Regions from separate parts of the Rossellomorea vietnamensis genome, predicted to be linked through region 2. Evidence: riboswitches for the same ligand, from Rfam matches in the RefSeq annotation. Region 2 holds a riboswitch; the other holds the start of a gene.
The links. Region 2 has a riboswitch for S-adenosylmethionine ahead of N5C46_RS03460 (Fur-regulated basic protein FbpA). Riboswitches for the same ligand answer to the same signal wherever they lie in the genome.
Positions count from the first base shown of each region.

Region 1: another riboswitch for S-adenosylmethionine. It lies ahead of N5C46_RS23245 (YezD family protein); the one in region 2 lies ahead of N5C46_RS03460 (Fur-regulated basic protein FbpA).

Region 1 covers NZ_CP104558.1:488,184-495,775, forward strand. The annotation lists gene N5C46_RS02630 (acyl-CoA dehydrogenase family protein) at 1-739, shown strand, start outside; gene fabG (3-oxoacyl-ACP reductase FabG) at 761-1,519, shown strand; gene N5C46_RS02640 (MaoC family dehydratase N-terminal domain-containing protein) at 1,544-1,993, shown strand; gene N5C46_RS02645 (MaoC/PaaZ C-terminal domain-containing protein) at 1,990-2,394, shown strand; SAM riboswitch class I at 2,560-2,665, shown strand; gene N5C46_RS23245 (YezD family protein) at 2,743-2,898, shown strand; gene N5C46_RS02655 (phosphoadenylyl-sulfate reductase) at 3,002-3,700, shown strand; gene N5C46_RS02660 (sulfate permease) at 3,758-4,780, shown strand; gene sat (sulfate adenylyltransferase) at 4,824-5,960, shown strand; gene cysC (adenylyl-sulfate kinase) at 5,982-6,584, shown strand; gene N5C46_RS02675 (nitrite/sulfite reductase) at 6,597-7,592, shown strand, end outside.
Region 2 covers NZ_CP104558.1:632,846-640,437, forward strand. The annotation lists gene N5C46_RS03430 (YhgE/Pip family protein) at 1-749, opposite strand, end outside; gene N5C46_RS03435 (MerR family transcriptional regulator) at 1,033-1,404, opposite strand; gene N5C46_RS03440 (SDR family NAD(P)-dependent oxidoreductase) at 1,496-2,257, shown strand; gene N5C46_RS03445 (STAS domain-containing protein) at 2,468-3,487, shown strand; gene N5C46_RS03450 (aminoglycoside adenylyltransferase domain-containing protein) at 3,529-4,371, opposite strand; gene N5C46_RS03455 (protoporphyrinogen oxidase) at 4,541-5,929, opposite strand; SAM riboswitch class I at 6,134-6,241, shown strand; gene N5C46_RS03460 (Fur-regulated basic protein FbpA) at 6,347-6,562, shown strand; gene spoIIP (stage II sporulation protein P) at 6,637-7,592, opposite strand, start outside.

The DNA of each region.
Region 1 (7,592 bases), 140 kb from region 2:
AGACGGAAACGAATGGATTTTAAATGGTGAAAAAACGTTCATTACAGGTGGTAATGAAGCAGATTTTGTCATGGTCATGGCAGTGACGGATAAAGAAAAACATCGCCGGACCGGTCGGGAAGGAGTCACATGTTTCATCGCTGATCGAAGCATGGGCTGGAAATCCGAGTATATTCATACGATGGGCGAATGGGGACCGGCGAGTTTGATTTTTGATGATGTAAGGGTTCCCGAAGAGAACATCCTGGGTGAAATCGATGGCGGCTACGATCTCGGCCTGGAATGGATCGGCTTCGCACGTTGGATCGTAGGAGCCCAGGCAGTCGGAGCAGCCGAACGCCTTCTTCAAATGGCCATCGACTATTCGAAAGAAAGAGAAACATTTGGAAAGCCTATCGCGGACCGGCAGGCGATTCAGTGGCAGATTGCGGATTCAGCCGTGGAAATTGAAGCTGCCCGTTGGCTCGTGTTAAATGCAGCATTCACACTCGATCAAGGGGAAGACAATCGTCACGTTGCGTCGATGGCCAAGCTATATGGATCCAATATGGGGAATCGGGTCGTAGATCGCGTCCTCCAGATCCATGGTGGTATGGGCTATACAAGAGAGCTGCCGATCGAACGATGGTACCGGGAGGCAAGGTTATGGCGCATTTATGATGGAACCGATGAAATTCAAAAACTGATCATTTCAAGGAACTTATTAAAAGGTCATGTGAAACTTGGGCAATTTGTATAAACAGAAAAGGAGGCAGACGAAATGGGAGAGCGATTCAGAGGAAAAGTGGCTTTGGTTACAGGTGGAAGCAGAGGGATCGGCAGGTCGATTGCCGGATTACTGGCTGAAGAAGGGGCCAAGGTGGCCATCATCGACGTGAATGAAGATGCGTTGAATGAAGCGAGTGAGGTATTTAAACAATATGAATTGTATACAAAAGTGGCAAATGTCGTAGAATCCAGAGAAGTTGAAAATGCGATGAAGGAAGTATATGAATCTTTTGGCTCCCTGGACATTGTGGTGAATAATGCAGGGGTCATCAGGGATAATCTGTTATTCAAAATGACCGAAAACGATTGGGAGACGGTCATGGATGTGCATTTAAAGGGTTCATTCAATGTTGTGAAGGCAGCCCAACAATATATGGTCAAACAAAAGTACGGGCGCATCATCAATATCTCATCCACCTCCGCACTGGGAAATCGAGGACAGGCGAACTACGCAACGGCTAAAGCAGGTCTTCAAGGCTTGACGAAAACCCTCGCCATAGAACTTGGTCCTTTCGGAATCACAACGAATGCTGTAGCACCGGGTTTTATCGAAACCGATATGACAAAAGAAACGGCGAAACGGATCGGAATCACTTTCGAGCAATTAGTCGAAGCAAGTCTCCAGGGAATCCCTGTTGGAAGAAGCGGGCTTCCTGAAGATATTGCAAATGCCGTCGCTTTTTTTGCAGATGAAAAATCTTCATTCGTCAATGGTCAGGTTCTCTACGTTGCTGGAGGGCCGAAAGCCTGAATAAAGGAGAAAGGGGCGAAGAATATGTTTGAATCCTATATCGGAAAGAGGTCTACTCCCACACGAAATGCAGTGGAAAGAGGAGCGATTCGGAAATTTGCAGAAGCCATTGGCGATCCCCATCCCCTTTATGTGGATGAAGATGCCGGGAAGTCCTCCGCTTATGGGGGGAACATTGCCCCTCCCACCTTTCCGAGAGTGTTGGACTATGGTTCGATCGAAGGCTTTCATTTACCGAATGTTGGGTTGATTCACGGTGAACAATTCTTCCATTATGAAAGACCTTTGAAGGTAGGGGAAACGATTCAATGTTATACGGAAATAAAAGACTATTATGAACGTGAAGGTACCGGGGGGAAACTGGGATTCCTTGTCATCGAAGATGTCGGGGAAGATTCTCGTGGGGAAAGAATCTTCACTTCCCAGGCGATTGTCATTATTACAGAAGAAGTCAGAAAGAGGTTGAGTAAATGACAACACTACAATCATTCGGAATAGGAGATACACTTCCCCCGGTTGAACTCGCTCCGGTCACAAGGATGGACCTGATCAAATACGCAGGAGCTTCCGGAGACTATAATCCGATACACACCATTGATGATGAAGCCTTGAAGCTGGGTCTTCCAGGAATCATCGCTCATGGAATGTGGACGATGGGCAATGTGTCCAAACTTTTCAGCCCACACTATGATGAAGGGTTTATCCAGGATTACTCTGTACGATTTAAAGGGATGGTCATGTTACATGATGTGGTTACTTTACGGGCAGAATTGACGGACAATCAGGGTAACCTCCTTCATTTTAAAGTTTTAGCCACAAATCAAGCCGGGAAGAACGTAATTGAGGGTAATGTCGTGTTTAGACTCCTTGAATAGTTACGCAATGCTTTATGAAAAATTGTCGTAGAACCACCCCCAATCGAATAAACATGTATGGAATGATGTTTGAATAAAATAAGTCAAAAGACATAAATCCGATCGAAAAACTCGGGTTGACTTCTGCTGTAATTGTGATATTATTTAGAATATTAAAATGAATAACTCTTATCCAGAGTGGTGGAGGGATCTGGCCCTGCGAAGCCCAGCAACCTACGTATTGTAAGGTGCTAATTCCAGCAAAATGTGAAGTCATTTTGGAAGATAAGGTAACCTTACCTGAACAACTTTCCAAAATGGAAAGTTGTTTTTTTCTGATCTGGATAAGAAGAAAATTGGGGGTATCATGTGAAAAAAGAAAAGAACCAGCATGTACAGTTTGACTTGGTAGCAGAGAAAATCCAGTCCATGCTTGAAACCATGAGCTTTGGTTCGATCACGATTATCGTACAGGATGGAAAAGTCATTCAATTAGAGAAAAATGAGAAAGTCCGAATTAAATAAGCTGACTAGACAAACTAGAGGCGCGTAGCAAAAATATAGGGACTCCTTATATTTTGTTACCGCCTCTTTTTCTATGGATAAGCATTATGGAATGGGGTGTACTATGTTAACGTATCAGACTTGGAAACAGCCATCCGTAGAATTTGAAGTGGATCCGGTATATAAAGGAGCGTTGGACGTCCTGAAATGGACATATGATCATTACGGTGACGAGGTTGTCTATGCGTGCAGTTTCGGAATAGAAGGCATTGTGCTTATCGATCTCATATCCAAGGTGAAACCGCAGGCGACCATTGTATTCCTTGATACAGGGGTTCATTTCAAGGAAACGTATGAAATCATTGAGAAAGTGAAGAAGACGTATCCCGCGTTGACCATCCATATGAAAAAGCCTCAGTTGACCCTCAAGGAACAGGCAGAGGCATATGGGGATAAGTTATGGGAAACCAAACCAAACCAATGCTGTCAAATACGGAAGCTTGACCCGTTAAAAGAAACATTATCCAAGGGGCACGCATGGATTTCAGGCCTAAGGAGGGAACAATCCCCAACAAGACAACATGTTGAATTCATTAATAGAGATGACAAATTTCAATCCGTCAAAATTTGTCCGTTGATTCACTGGACGTGGAAGGAGATCTGGCGTTATGTCCATAAACATAATCTCTCTTACAACCCCCTCCACGATCAAGGATATCCGAGCATAGGCTGCTTTCATTGCACCACGCCGGCTATTGATGTCAATGATCTTCGCTCCGGAAGATGGAAAGGAAAAGGGAAGACAGAATGCGGCCTCCATTAGAAAGGGTGACGGTCTTTGCTTGAGGTTGCAGCCCTTCTGATCAGCTTGTTCTTCGCCATGAACATTGGTGCCAGCGGAGCGGCAGCGTCAATGGGAGTGGCATATGGTGCAGGGGCTGTAAAGAACATCCGGACAGCGCTATGGATATGCGCAGCAGGTGTCCTTAGTGGAGCGGTTCTGGGTGGTGGAGAGGTTGTAAAGACAATCAGTTCAGGAATCATCCCGCAGAATCTATTGTCGATTAAGATTGTTCTCATTATTTTGTTATCTGCAACGATTTCACTATTTCTGGCGAATGTGATCGGCATTCCGCTGTCTACGAGTGAAGTAACGGTGGGAGCCGTTGTAGGAGTCGGGGTAGCCTATCAGGTTTTGTATGTAAAATCACTTATTACGATCATGTCCTTCTGGGTCATCGTCCCTGTCATCGCTTTTTTCGTAACCTGGTTTGCGGGATTAGGTTTAGTCCAGCTTGGAAAGCGGGGGTATCATTTTGATAAACAGTGGCTTGCTTATCTGTTGATCATCGCCGGATTCTTTGAAGCTTTCTCAGCAGGGATGAATAATGTTGCCAATGCCGTTGGTCCATTGGTGGGGGCAGGGCTGATATCACCTTCACGTGGAATCTTGATTGGTGGAGCATTTGTTGCACTGGGAGCTGTTTTACTGGGAAAGAAAGTAGTCGAAACAAACGGCAAGAAAATTACGCAATATTCTAAAGCTGAAGGAATTGTCATTTCTTCAACAGGAGCCTTCCTCGTCATCTTGAGCTCTCTGTATGGATTGCCGATCCCTCTGACACAGGTTACATCCTCTTCCATCATTGGTTTGGGTGTAGCTAAAAACGGAAAGCACATGCTTCAAAAGAAAATCGTCAAAAAAATCATCAAAATCTGGGTGGTCTCCCCCTTGATTTCACTCAGTATTTCATACTTCTTGGTCAAACTGTTAATCGATAGTGATTTGTACTCGATTGTCGTACTGATAAGCGTCATCATTGCCACGGTAGGTGCGTTGTCGTTGATGAGGGTCATTAATGAGGAAAGACGGTCTGTCCACGAAGATGGAGGAGGCATTTGATCTTAATTCCGATTATACAAATATGTTAAGGAGGATATTTTACATGAGTTTACAGCCGCACGGAGGAGTACTGGTCCAATCCTATTTACCTGAAGAATCCTATAAGGACATCCAACACGAACTGCCACTGGACGACATCGCATTGAGTGATTTGGAACTGATTGCAATCGGTGCATACAGTCCCATAGAAGGATTCTTGACCAAGCGGGATTATCAGACCGTGGTGGAATCATTACGGCTTGAGAGCGGATGTGTATGGAGCATTCCCATCACTCTGCCCATCGACAAGGAGCAGGCTGGTTCTGTACAGCTAGGGAAAAGGAGCAGGCTTGTCTATAAAGGAGAAACATACGGGATGATCGACGTAGAGGATATCTACGAACCTGACAAATATAAAGAAGCCCTCCTGGTCTATGGAACGACGGACGGGGAACATCCCGGCGTAAAGAAGTTATTCGAGCGCGGTGATGTGTATGTCGGAGGGAAGATTACACTAGTGAAAAGGCTTTCCAAACCCTTTAGGGATTATACCTTCGATCCAGTTGAAACACGTAAAGGGTTTAAAGATAAGGGATGGAGAACGATAGTTGGTTTCCAGACCAGAAACCCCGTTCACAGGGCGCATGAATACATTCAGAAAACGGCTTTGGAAACGGTGGATGCCTTATTTTTAAATCCGCTGGTGGGTGAAACGAAAGCGGATGATATTTCTGCGGAAATCCGGATGAAGAGCTATGACGTTCTCCTGAGGAACTATTACCCGAAAGACCGTGTATTTCTCGGCGTCTTTCCTGCTGCTATGAGATATGCAGGACCCAGGGAAGCCATTTTTCATGCATTAGTGAGAAAAAACTATGGATGTACTCACTTCATTGTCGGGAGGGATCATGCAGGGGTTGGTGATTATTATGGAACCTATGATGCCCAAAAGATTTTTGATCAGTTTACGGAAGAAGAGATTGGGATTACCCCTCTTCGCTTCGAACATAGCTTCTATTGTGAGAAATGTGAGGGGATGGCGACGACAAAAACCTGTCCCCATGGAAAAGAGCATCACGTCATCCTATCCGGAACAAAAGTAAGGGGAATGCTGAGGAACGGGGAAGTCCCTCCTTCAACATTCAGTCGTCCAGAGGTCATTGATGTATTGATCAAGGGTCTAAAACAAGAATCCAAATAATCGGCCGGGGAGGAAGATAGCTTGAGTGAAAAACAAGAAAACATCGTATGGCATGAATCAACAGTCACCAAGCAGCATAGAAGGAAAAAGAATGGTCATCAAAGTTTCATTCTCTGGTTCACAGGATTATCCGCTTCAGGTAAATCGACAGTGGCGAATGCACTTGCTGCCTCCCTTTTTAATCAGGGAAAGCAGGTGTACGTTCTGGATGGAGATAACGTCCGTCATGGATTGAATCAAGATTTGGGCTTTAACGAAGACGACCGTAAAGAAAACATCAGACGGATAGGTGAAGTGTCGAAACTCTTCATTGATAGCGGTCAAATTGTGCTCACCGCGTTTATTTCACCTTTCAGAATAGACCGGGATCTTGTGAGAAGCCTGGTCGGACCTGAAGAATTTTTGGAAGTATACGTACATTGTTCCCTGGAGGAATGTGAAAAGCGTGATCCTAAAGGGTTATACAAAAAAGCACGTAAACAAGAGATCACCCATTTCACGGGGATCAGTGCTCCGTATGAGGAACCTGAAAATCCTGAAATCGTTCTGGATACAGAAAAGAATTCCATTGAACAATGTGTAGAGAGTCTTTTGACGGAATTAAAGCAAAAACAATTGATATAAGGAGAGAAAAACATGGCATATAAGAAATCATGGGAGTCAAATGAAAAGCTGAACAAAACAGAACAATGGAAGCTCGAAAAAGACGGATTGAAGGTATTCGAAGATATTCCGCATTATGCTAAAAACGGATTCTCTTCCATCCCAAAAGAGGAATGGGATAAATTCAAGTGGGCTGGCCTTTACCTGCAAAGACCGAAAGAAGACGGTTATTTCATGATGAGGGTCAATGTCCCTTCCGGCATCTTATCGTATGATCAGGCAAGGGAGCTTGCTTCCATCTGTAAGGAATACGGCAGGGATGTCTATGATATCACGACCCGCCAGGCCATCCAGTTCCACTGGTTGAAGATTGAACAAATCCCCGATATCTTTAAACGTCTGGAAAAAGTCGGATTGTCCTCTGCAGGGGCATGTGGGGATATTACACGTAACATCGTCGGAAACCCTCTGGCTGGCATCGATCCCGATGAACTCTTTGACACAAGAGCCGTTGTCAAGGAAGTCTATGACTTTTTCCAACATAATGAAGACTTTTCAAATTTACCGAGAAAGTACAAAGTCTCGATTTCCGCCAATCTCAACAATGCAGCGAATGCCGAAATCAACTGTGTTTCTTTCCTTCCGGCGAAAAAGGAGATAGACGGTAAAGAGGAGAACGGGTTTCACCTGAAGGTCGGAGGTGGTTTGTCTTCGAGACCTCTTCTGGCAGAAGAATTGGACGTATTCGTTCTCCCACATCAGGTGAAAGACGTAACGATTGCCCTTACGACCATTTTTCGGGACTACGGATATCGGGAGAAACGGCATTTGGCCCGTTTGAAATTCTTAATGGCTGACTGGGGGCCGGAGAAGTTCAAAGAAAAACTGCTGGAGTATGTAGAGCTTCTTCCGGCAGGGACCGACGCAGTGAAAGGATGGAACGCAGGGTATTTCTACGGAGTTCACCCCCAAAAACAGGAAGGACTCAATTATATTGGACTGAATGTTCCCGTAGGCAGACTGAATTCC
Region 2 (7,592 bases):
GCCATTTCCTGTACTTGTTCTAAACCTTCTTGAATGGTTGGAGCCAACTTATTTAATTCATTTTCTGCTTTGTTGAGAAAATCCGTTGTACGATCAATTGTATCAAGCCCCTGATTCGTCACACGTTTCACATCTGGAATTTCACCTTGTGCTTTCTGAATGATCCGCTTGGCGCTCTCGGCATCTGACAAAGATTCATTCAGGGCAGCACCGATTCCCGGTAACTTTCGATCTACTGTAAATACATAATCTTCAAACCTTTTGATGTCGGGGAGGTCCTTTTGAATCTCAATTCCCAGCTCATTAAACAGTTCAAATATGGTCCCATTGACAGTCGAAATAAACGAACCTGTAATTTTATCGACAATCCCACCTGCCCCGGATTCTGTAATTTTCGGGGCGATGGCATTGATCTTTTCGTTTACATAATATTCCAAGGTCGCCTTTTCAGGTTTATCCTCTATGACAGTTGCCAACTTCCGTGAGAAGTCGTCGGGAATGATGATGACAGCGAAATACTCCCCGTATTCAACACGGTCCATCGCTTTTTTTCTGTCAACAAACTTCCAGTTCATATCATCATTTTTCTTTAATTCCTTCACAAGACCCTCCCCGATATTCAGTTTTCCCCCCTTGAGTTCCGCCCCCTTATCTTCATTCACGACCCCGACCGGAAGCTGATCGGTCTTACTGTAAGGGTCCCAGGAAGCACCGATGTTAAACCAGGCATAAAGAGATGGTAACAACATCAAGCCTCCTATCCAGAATGCAGCTACCCAGTTCCTGGATACATTTTTTATGTCTCTAAAGAAAATTCTCCAGATGTTTTGCATATGAATTCCGCCTTTATCACTAAGCTGTCATTTGAAACTTAGTTTACCCAACCCGTGTTTTGCCACTACGGATGCTTGAAAATAAGTGATGATTTCTGAAAAAAAAAGGCCCTGACATTTGAAGTCAGGTACCCTTTCCATTTTCATACTATAGGGTCAGTAACATTAATGTATGCTTACCAGCACGAATAAGGGAACTTCAACTATCTGATGTGTGTTCCGCCATAACTCTCTTATACGAACCAATCTTATTGTTCAACATTTCATTAGTAGACAGTAAAGTTTGAAGCTGCTCCTGTATATTTCGTTGATGTTCTTCAAGTAATGACAATCTTTCTTCCATGGTGTGATCCCCTTCCAGGAACAAAGCGGTATACTTTTTAATGGTTGATATGGGCATTTGAGTCTCCCTTAGTTTCAGCACAAATTTCAGCCATTTCATATGGGATTCAGTATATTCTCTTACACCTGATGGTGATCGGTCTGGAGTGATGATTCCTTCTTTTTCATAATAACGAAGGGAGTGCGGAGTGACCCCCAATTCTGAAGACGCTTCACTAATACTATACATTCCTGTTTCCTCCAATGCATAAACAGTTGACTTAGAGTCCACTCTAAGTTTTAGGATTGTAGTGTAACATAAATAGTCAGGAGGAGAAAATATGAACTATACAGTCATTACCGGAGCAAGCTCGGGAATCGGCTACGAGGCATCACTAGCCTTCGCAGCCAGAGGGAAGAATATCATAGCTGTTGCCAGACGAGAGGAAAAATTAAGTGAGCTGAAAGATGAGATTAAGGCTGCATACCCAGAGGTTGATGTCATAATCATGCCTGTCGATTTGTCCATCAGTGAGAACGTCTACCAACTTTATGAAAACTTGAAACAATACCAGATTCAAACGTTGATTAACAATGCCGGATTTGGGAACTTCGATTCCATATCTGAGCAGAATCTTACAAAAATCCAAAATATGTTGAACCTTAATATAGAGGCATTGACCTTATTATCTTCCCTATTTGTAAGAGATTATGAACATGTAGCCGGTACTCAACTGATCAATGTTTCTTCAGGGGGTGGATACACAATTGTTGCGGATGCCGTAACCTATTGTGCTACGAAGTTCTATGTGAGTGCATTCACCGAAGGGCTCGCACAGGAGCTTGCTTCAAAAGGTTCTCAGATGAAAGCGAAAGTATTGGCACCAGCAGCGACAGAAACAGAGTTCGCCCAACGATCATTTGATGTACCTGATTTCAATTATGATGGCACTGTGCCGCAATATCATACAGCAAAGGAAATGGCACAATTCATGTTGGATCTGTATGACAGTGACAAAGTGGTGGGGATTGTTAATGGAGAGACATATGAGTTCAATCTAATGGATCCTATTTATCCATATGCCAATCGGACATCTAAATAGTTACCTAATCTTCTTACAGTATCACGAAGGATTTTCTTCGTGGTACTGTCATTTCTTCCCGTAATCATGACATACATAATTCCCCCATTTCCCCTTTGATCTATACTTCCTAATTTTATGGTTTAGGTAATATTTGATTGGGGTAAAAGAGAAGTATTTGACTTAATAATACATAAAAAATCTATTCTGGTATCGATGGGGGTTAATGTGATGGCAAAGTATGATATTGATGTGAATGGTTCATTATTTGATTGGGATTTGGATAAGGGATCCATAACATTTGAAAATGATGAGGTTGTATTATTTTGGGTTAATACAGCGTTTAAAACGCTGATCGATTCCATCGAGGAAATAGCCGGGGAAAAAGAGGCAAGATTGGTCCTTGAGACGGCAGGCTACCGAACCGGCCTGATCGTCAGTGACTTTTACTTAAAATCCATCGGGAAACCGGAAGAAATCCTGGATAAACTCCCTAACACATATGTAACGGCCGGTTGGGGAATTACAGAAATCTTATCGTATTCCATTGAAGAAAAAAAGGCAGTCGTGCAATTTTGTAATGGATGGGAGTATAAAGTGAATGTTGCACAGGGGAAAGAAGAAGAAGGAACATTCATGCCAGGTCATTGGGCTGGTGTGCTGACTGGAATATTCGGCTCCAAAGTTTGGTACCGGGTGGTCAAAAGCCAGATCAGTGGTGACGACTGTAGCGTATATGAGTTTTTCCCATCCGATATTTCTCCTTCCTTGAATGTCAATGCTCTAATGGAAGAGCAAACCTTAGCAGCCCAAGAAGAATTGGATCGCATTACGAAGCAGAGAACCGAAGTGTTATCCGAGATCATCAAAGAAATCTCTTCACCAATCATTCCTGTATTGGACTCGATTCTCGTGGTCCCTCTTGTAGGTCGCTATAATGAAATTCGAGCTGAAGAATTGCTGAATAAAACACTTCTCAATCTGCCGCGTTACAAAGCTGAATTCCTGATCATCGATTTGACCAGTCTCAGCAGGGTGGATGATTATACGTTATCTTTCATTCAGAAATTCGTAAGTGCAGCCTCCCTATTGGGAACTAAGTGTCTACTTGTGGGGATTTCTTCTGAACTGAGTATTAAGGTCACACAGAGGGGCTATCGGATGAACCATATTCCCTGCTTTTCAATCCTGCAACAGGGAATCAACTACGCGCTCGATCAATTAGGTATGGAGATCATCAAGAAGGTGTAAGAGTAAATAGGCAGGATGATTTCCTGCCTTTTACTTGTACCCTAGCGTTGAATAGGATGTTCCATATTCTGCTCATTGCAAAGGACTATCACATATTTTAAAAACATTATGGTCTGCTTGACCCGAATCTCATTTGAGTCTGTATTAATTCCTTCCAAGCCTGAACGGATGTTCATCGCTTCCCTAATAAGGCTATGCCACTCTTCAGGAATCTCTTGCAATCCATACTGACCGGCACCTTGCTTGGAAATGATCGACGCTTCTTTCAATGTGTAAAATTGACGAAGAATACCAAGGACCGACCACTCTATTTCAGCATCAATCATAGAGGTGGGATAATGCTTTACCTCATCTAGAGATTCTTCGAAGGAACGAAGTCTTCCAGCCCAATACGTATTCATATTATGCAGGACATATTGGTACAATTCTTCTGAGGATGGTCCTGAAAAAGTTGAAGGGATTTCAGGTCCTACAATCCTCAACTCGTTATGCTTCACTAAATACCATGTGACAGGGTTAAAATTGAAATATTCTCCAAAGTTCAATTCACCATTATTATAGTATGCATATAGTTCGGTATCATCTTCACAGGTTGGACCCCTATTCCCGAAATCTTCTTTTAAAATATATACCCCGTCCATTTCCGGTTTTGGAAACGTTTGCTGTAGTGTTAAATGAATATGATTAAGTGCCTCCGAATCCTCTGTGGTTAGTCGACGGTTGGTGACGGTAATAAAATCTATATCACTCGAATCATTCACAAATGCTCCCAGGGCAATGGACCCGTGTAAATACATTCCTTCGAGGGTTTCCGGCAAATATGTATTGAATAATCGAATATACTCCTCCAGTACGCTTTGTACGATTCTCGGTACGTTTGTCATGTCATGTTTTCCCCCATTGAATGATTTTGTGCAAGGAGCTCTGGAATCTCCATTCCCCAATAACCAATTATTTCAAATATTGGAAGGGTATTCAATAGATACTTTCATTTTGTTGATAATTATATTTTTGAACTTCAAAAGAAGCTTGACCTCTCTGAGGTCAAGCTTCTTACATGAAGTCTTCTATTATCGATTCAGCTGTTTTCTTCCCGTTCTGAATACAGGCGCCTATCCCCACGCCGTAGTAGGAGGCTCCTGCCAGTTTCACTCTTGGCATTTTAGTTGAGAGCATCTGCTCCAAAGCCTGTACGGCCTGATTATGCGAAAGATGATAATTCGGCATTAATTCTTTCCAATCGGTCACTTCCACTGAAATGGGATCTGCATTGATTCCGACGCTCTTCTTTATATCATCCAGTGCCACCCTGGTCAGTTCGTCCTCTTTCAAATTCTTTAACTGCTCGTAATGAGTACTCGTGCTCTTATAAAAGAGTCTTACCAGGAGATTGTGTTTCCGGGATGTGTGTTTCCATTTCCGGCTCGTCCATGTACATGCATCGCACTTCACTTCACTGCCTTTGGAAACAATAAACCCTGTACCATCAGCCGGTAGCTCTTCGTCAGGAACATTGAATCCCAGATAAATCGAGATCAAGGAAGAGTTCCTTAGAGTATTAAAATCATTGTCTAAATAATTGTGATTTAGGATCTGTTGAGTCACATCATGTGGTGTTGCAAATATGACCGCATCTGCTTGGATGCTTTCATGACCTTTTAACGTGAGCTCATATTTGTCAGCACTCATATGGAGATTTTTTGTCTCAGTTCCTTTTAGGATCGTGGCATCAGCGCACTTTTCTTCCAGACGGTCGATAATGGTGGATAGTCCATGTCTAAAGGAAATAAACTTTTTATTGGAAGACCCTTTGAATCTCTGCTTGTTCGCAGATAATCCTTTGATAATGCTTCCATATTCATTTTTATAATCAAGAAGATATGGAAGAGTCGAAGCCATGGTCAGTTTATACAAGTTACCCGAATAAACTCCTGATAATACAGGTGCAATTTGATTTTCCACAAGTTCCTTTCCGAGAAATGCTTCCAGAAATTCTCCGATGGAACTTTCCTTCGTGAATACAGTATTTTCCGTCTCCAGGTCAGAAAGAGCCGCTTTCTTTCCGGCTTCAGAAATCAGTGTGCTTTCATTAAGTGCTTCTACGCTCATGGGAATACCGAAGATCGTGTCAGGAGGTATTCTATGCAGTTCGCCATTTGTGTATATGTAAGATGTTCCTGTTTCGTTATAGACGAGTTCGTTTTGAAGTTGAAGTTCATCAACCAATGGAAGTACTCCCTCATTACGGGCTACAATGGAATCTGCGCCAGCTTCCATAATAAAGTCACCTTCCGTTACCGTCCTGATCTTACCACCGAGCTGTTGATCCCGTTCAATTAACACGGACTCAATATCCAGGTTTTGTTCCCTGGACATTTTTTGCAGGTAATAGAGAGCTGTTAAGCCTGTAATGCCCCCACCTACGATAACCACTTTCTTCATACCATCCACTCCATTAATTACGTGTATGTATACAGATTATCATGTTTTAAACGGATTAGAAAAAGAAACTGTGTCGGAAAAAGGAATATGGCATGTAATTAGGATATGGCATCATTCATTGACCCTAGCTTCATGTCTAATTCAAAGTTGACAACTAGGAATAGTTTGATATAACATATAATAGAATTCTGATAACCACATAGCCACTTATCCAGAGAGGTAGAGGGACTGGCCCGATGATACCTCAGCAACAGATTCTATTTTCTAGAAAACTGTGCTAATTCCACAAGCGTTAAGCTTGAAAGATAAGTTGAAGTTTTCCATTCAAGCCTTCTTCTTATCTTACTAGGAAGTAGGCTTAATTACATTAAAAAGTCTCTTCCTCTGTTTATTTACATTATAAGAGGAGTGATCATAATGGGAGAAAATCTCCAAGAAGCAATCAATAAAAAAAGAAATGAGTTAATTAACAAATTGATTGTCCATAACATTTTCAAAAAAGGTAATAAACAATTATTTGAGCTGACACTTAGAGAACTTGAGGATGAATATCACTTTATTCAGAAGGATTGCCATCCTCATAGTGATGTCGGCTCTATTCACTGGAAGAATTGCACGAATCTAACCAGTTAGAAGCCTGGTTTATCTTCTCGGAAATCGCCAAACAAAAAAATGACGCGGGCCTATGGCTCACGTCATTTCTATAGTTATTGAGCATTTACCTCAACAGCATCCTTCTTATAATAAGCTGCAAAGATTTCCGCAAATGCTTCGGTGGAATTATATAATTCCACTAAGTTATTTTCGACCCCACCAAACTCAAGGAGCATAGCCCGTTCTGTTAAATCCTGATTATAAACCCCGTTTCCTTCTGCTTTTGTTTTAACGAAAACCCCCCTGCTGATACCAGGGTACTTCTCCTCTAATTTAGCATTCAATTCTTTCGCGATTTTCAGGTTCTTTTCAAAGTTCTTATTTTCTTTTCCTACAATGAAGAATAGTCGGGCGTAGTTCTTACCATTGATCGTTTTGGTCGTAATGTTTCGAGGCTGGGAATCCCGGTGAATATCTATTAAATAGGTTAGATTGTCATCTTGCGCGAGGGCTTCCTGAACCAGTCCCCTGGTTAACTTGTAGGATTCAAAATATGTCCATGATTTATTTTTTAACGCTTGGTTTACATCTGTCTTATCCTGGACCGCCCCGATTCCTCTTGATTCGAGTTCCTGTTTCAATTTGGAACCAACCGCAATGACATTGACTTTTTCATTGGTACTGGCCGGATCTTTTGAATCATTGTTTTTGATCAGTGGGCTAAAGGCTTCCCAGCTGTGGGAGTGATAAATGAACACGGACTTTTCTTCGATTTCCTGCACACCGTCACCTGAATTGTGATTGGCTTGATCGACTTGGTTCTGATCGATTTCCTGATCCTTCAGCTGGTCCTCCGTTGGCGCTGGCGACTCATTAGGTAAATTGGTAATGTCCGTCCCTTTTCCGGCAACGGCTATATGCGTATGATAATTTTCGATTCCAGGGATTTCCCTTCCAAATAGACTCCTGGGGTCAAGCAGAGATACATTCGTCACGCTTTCCAACCAATCAAAGTCGGTATTCATGGCCTCTTTATTCTCGATGCGCAAACCCGTCATTTCCTGTGACA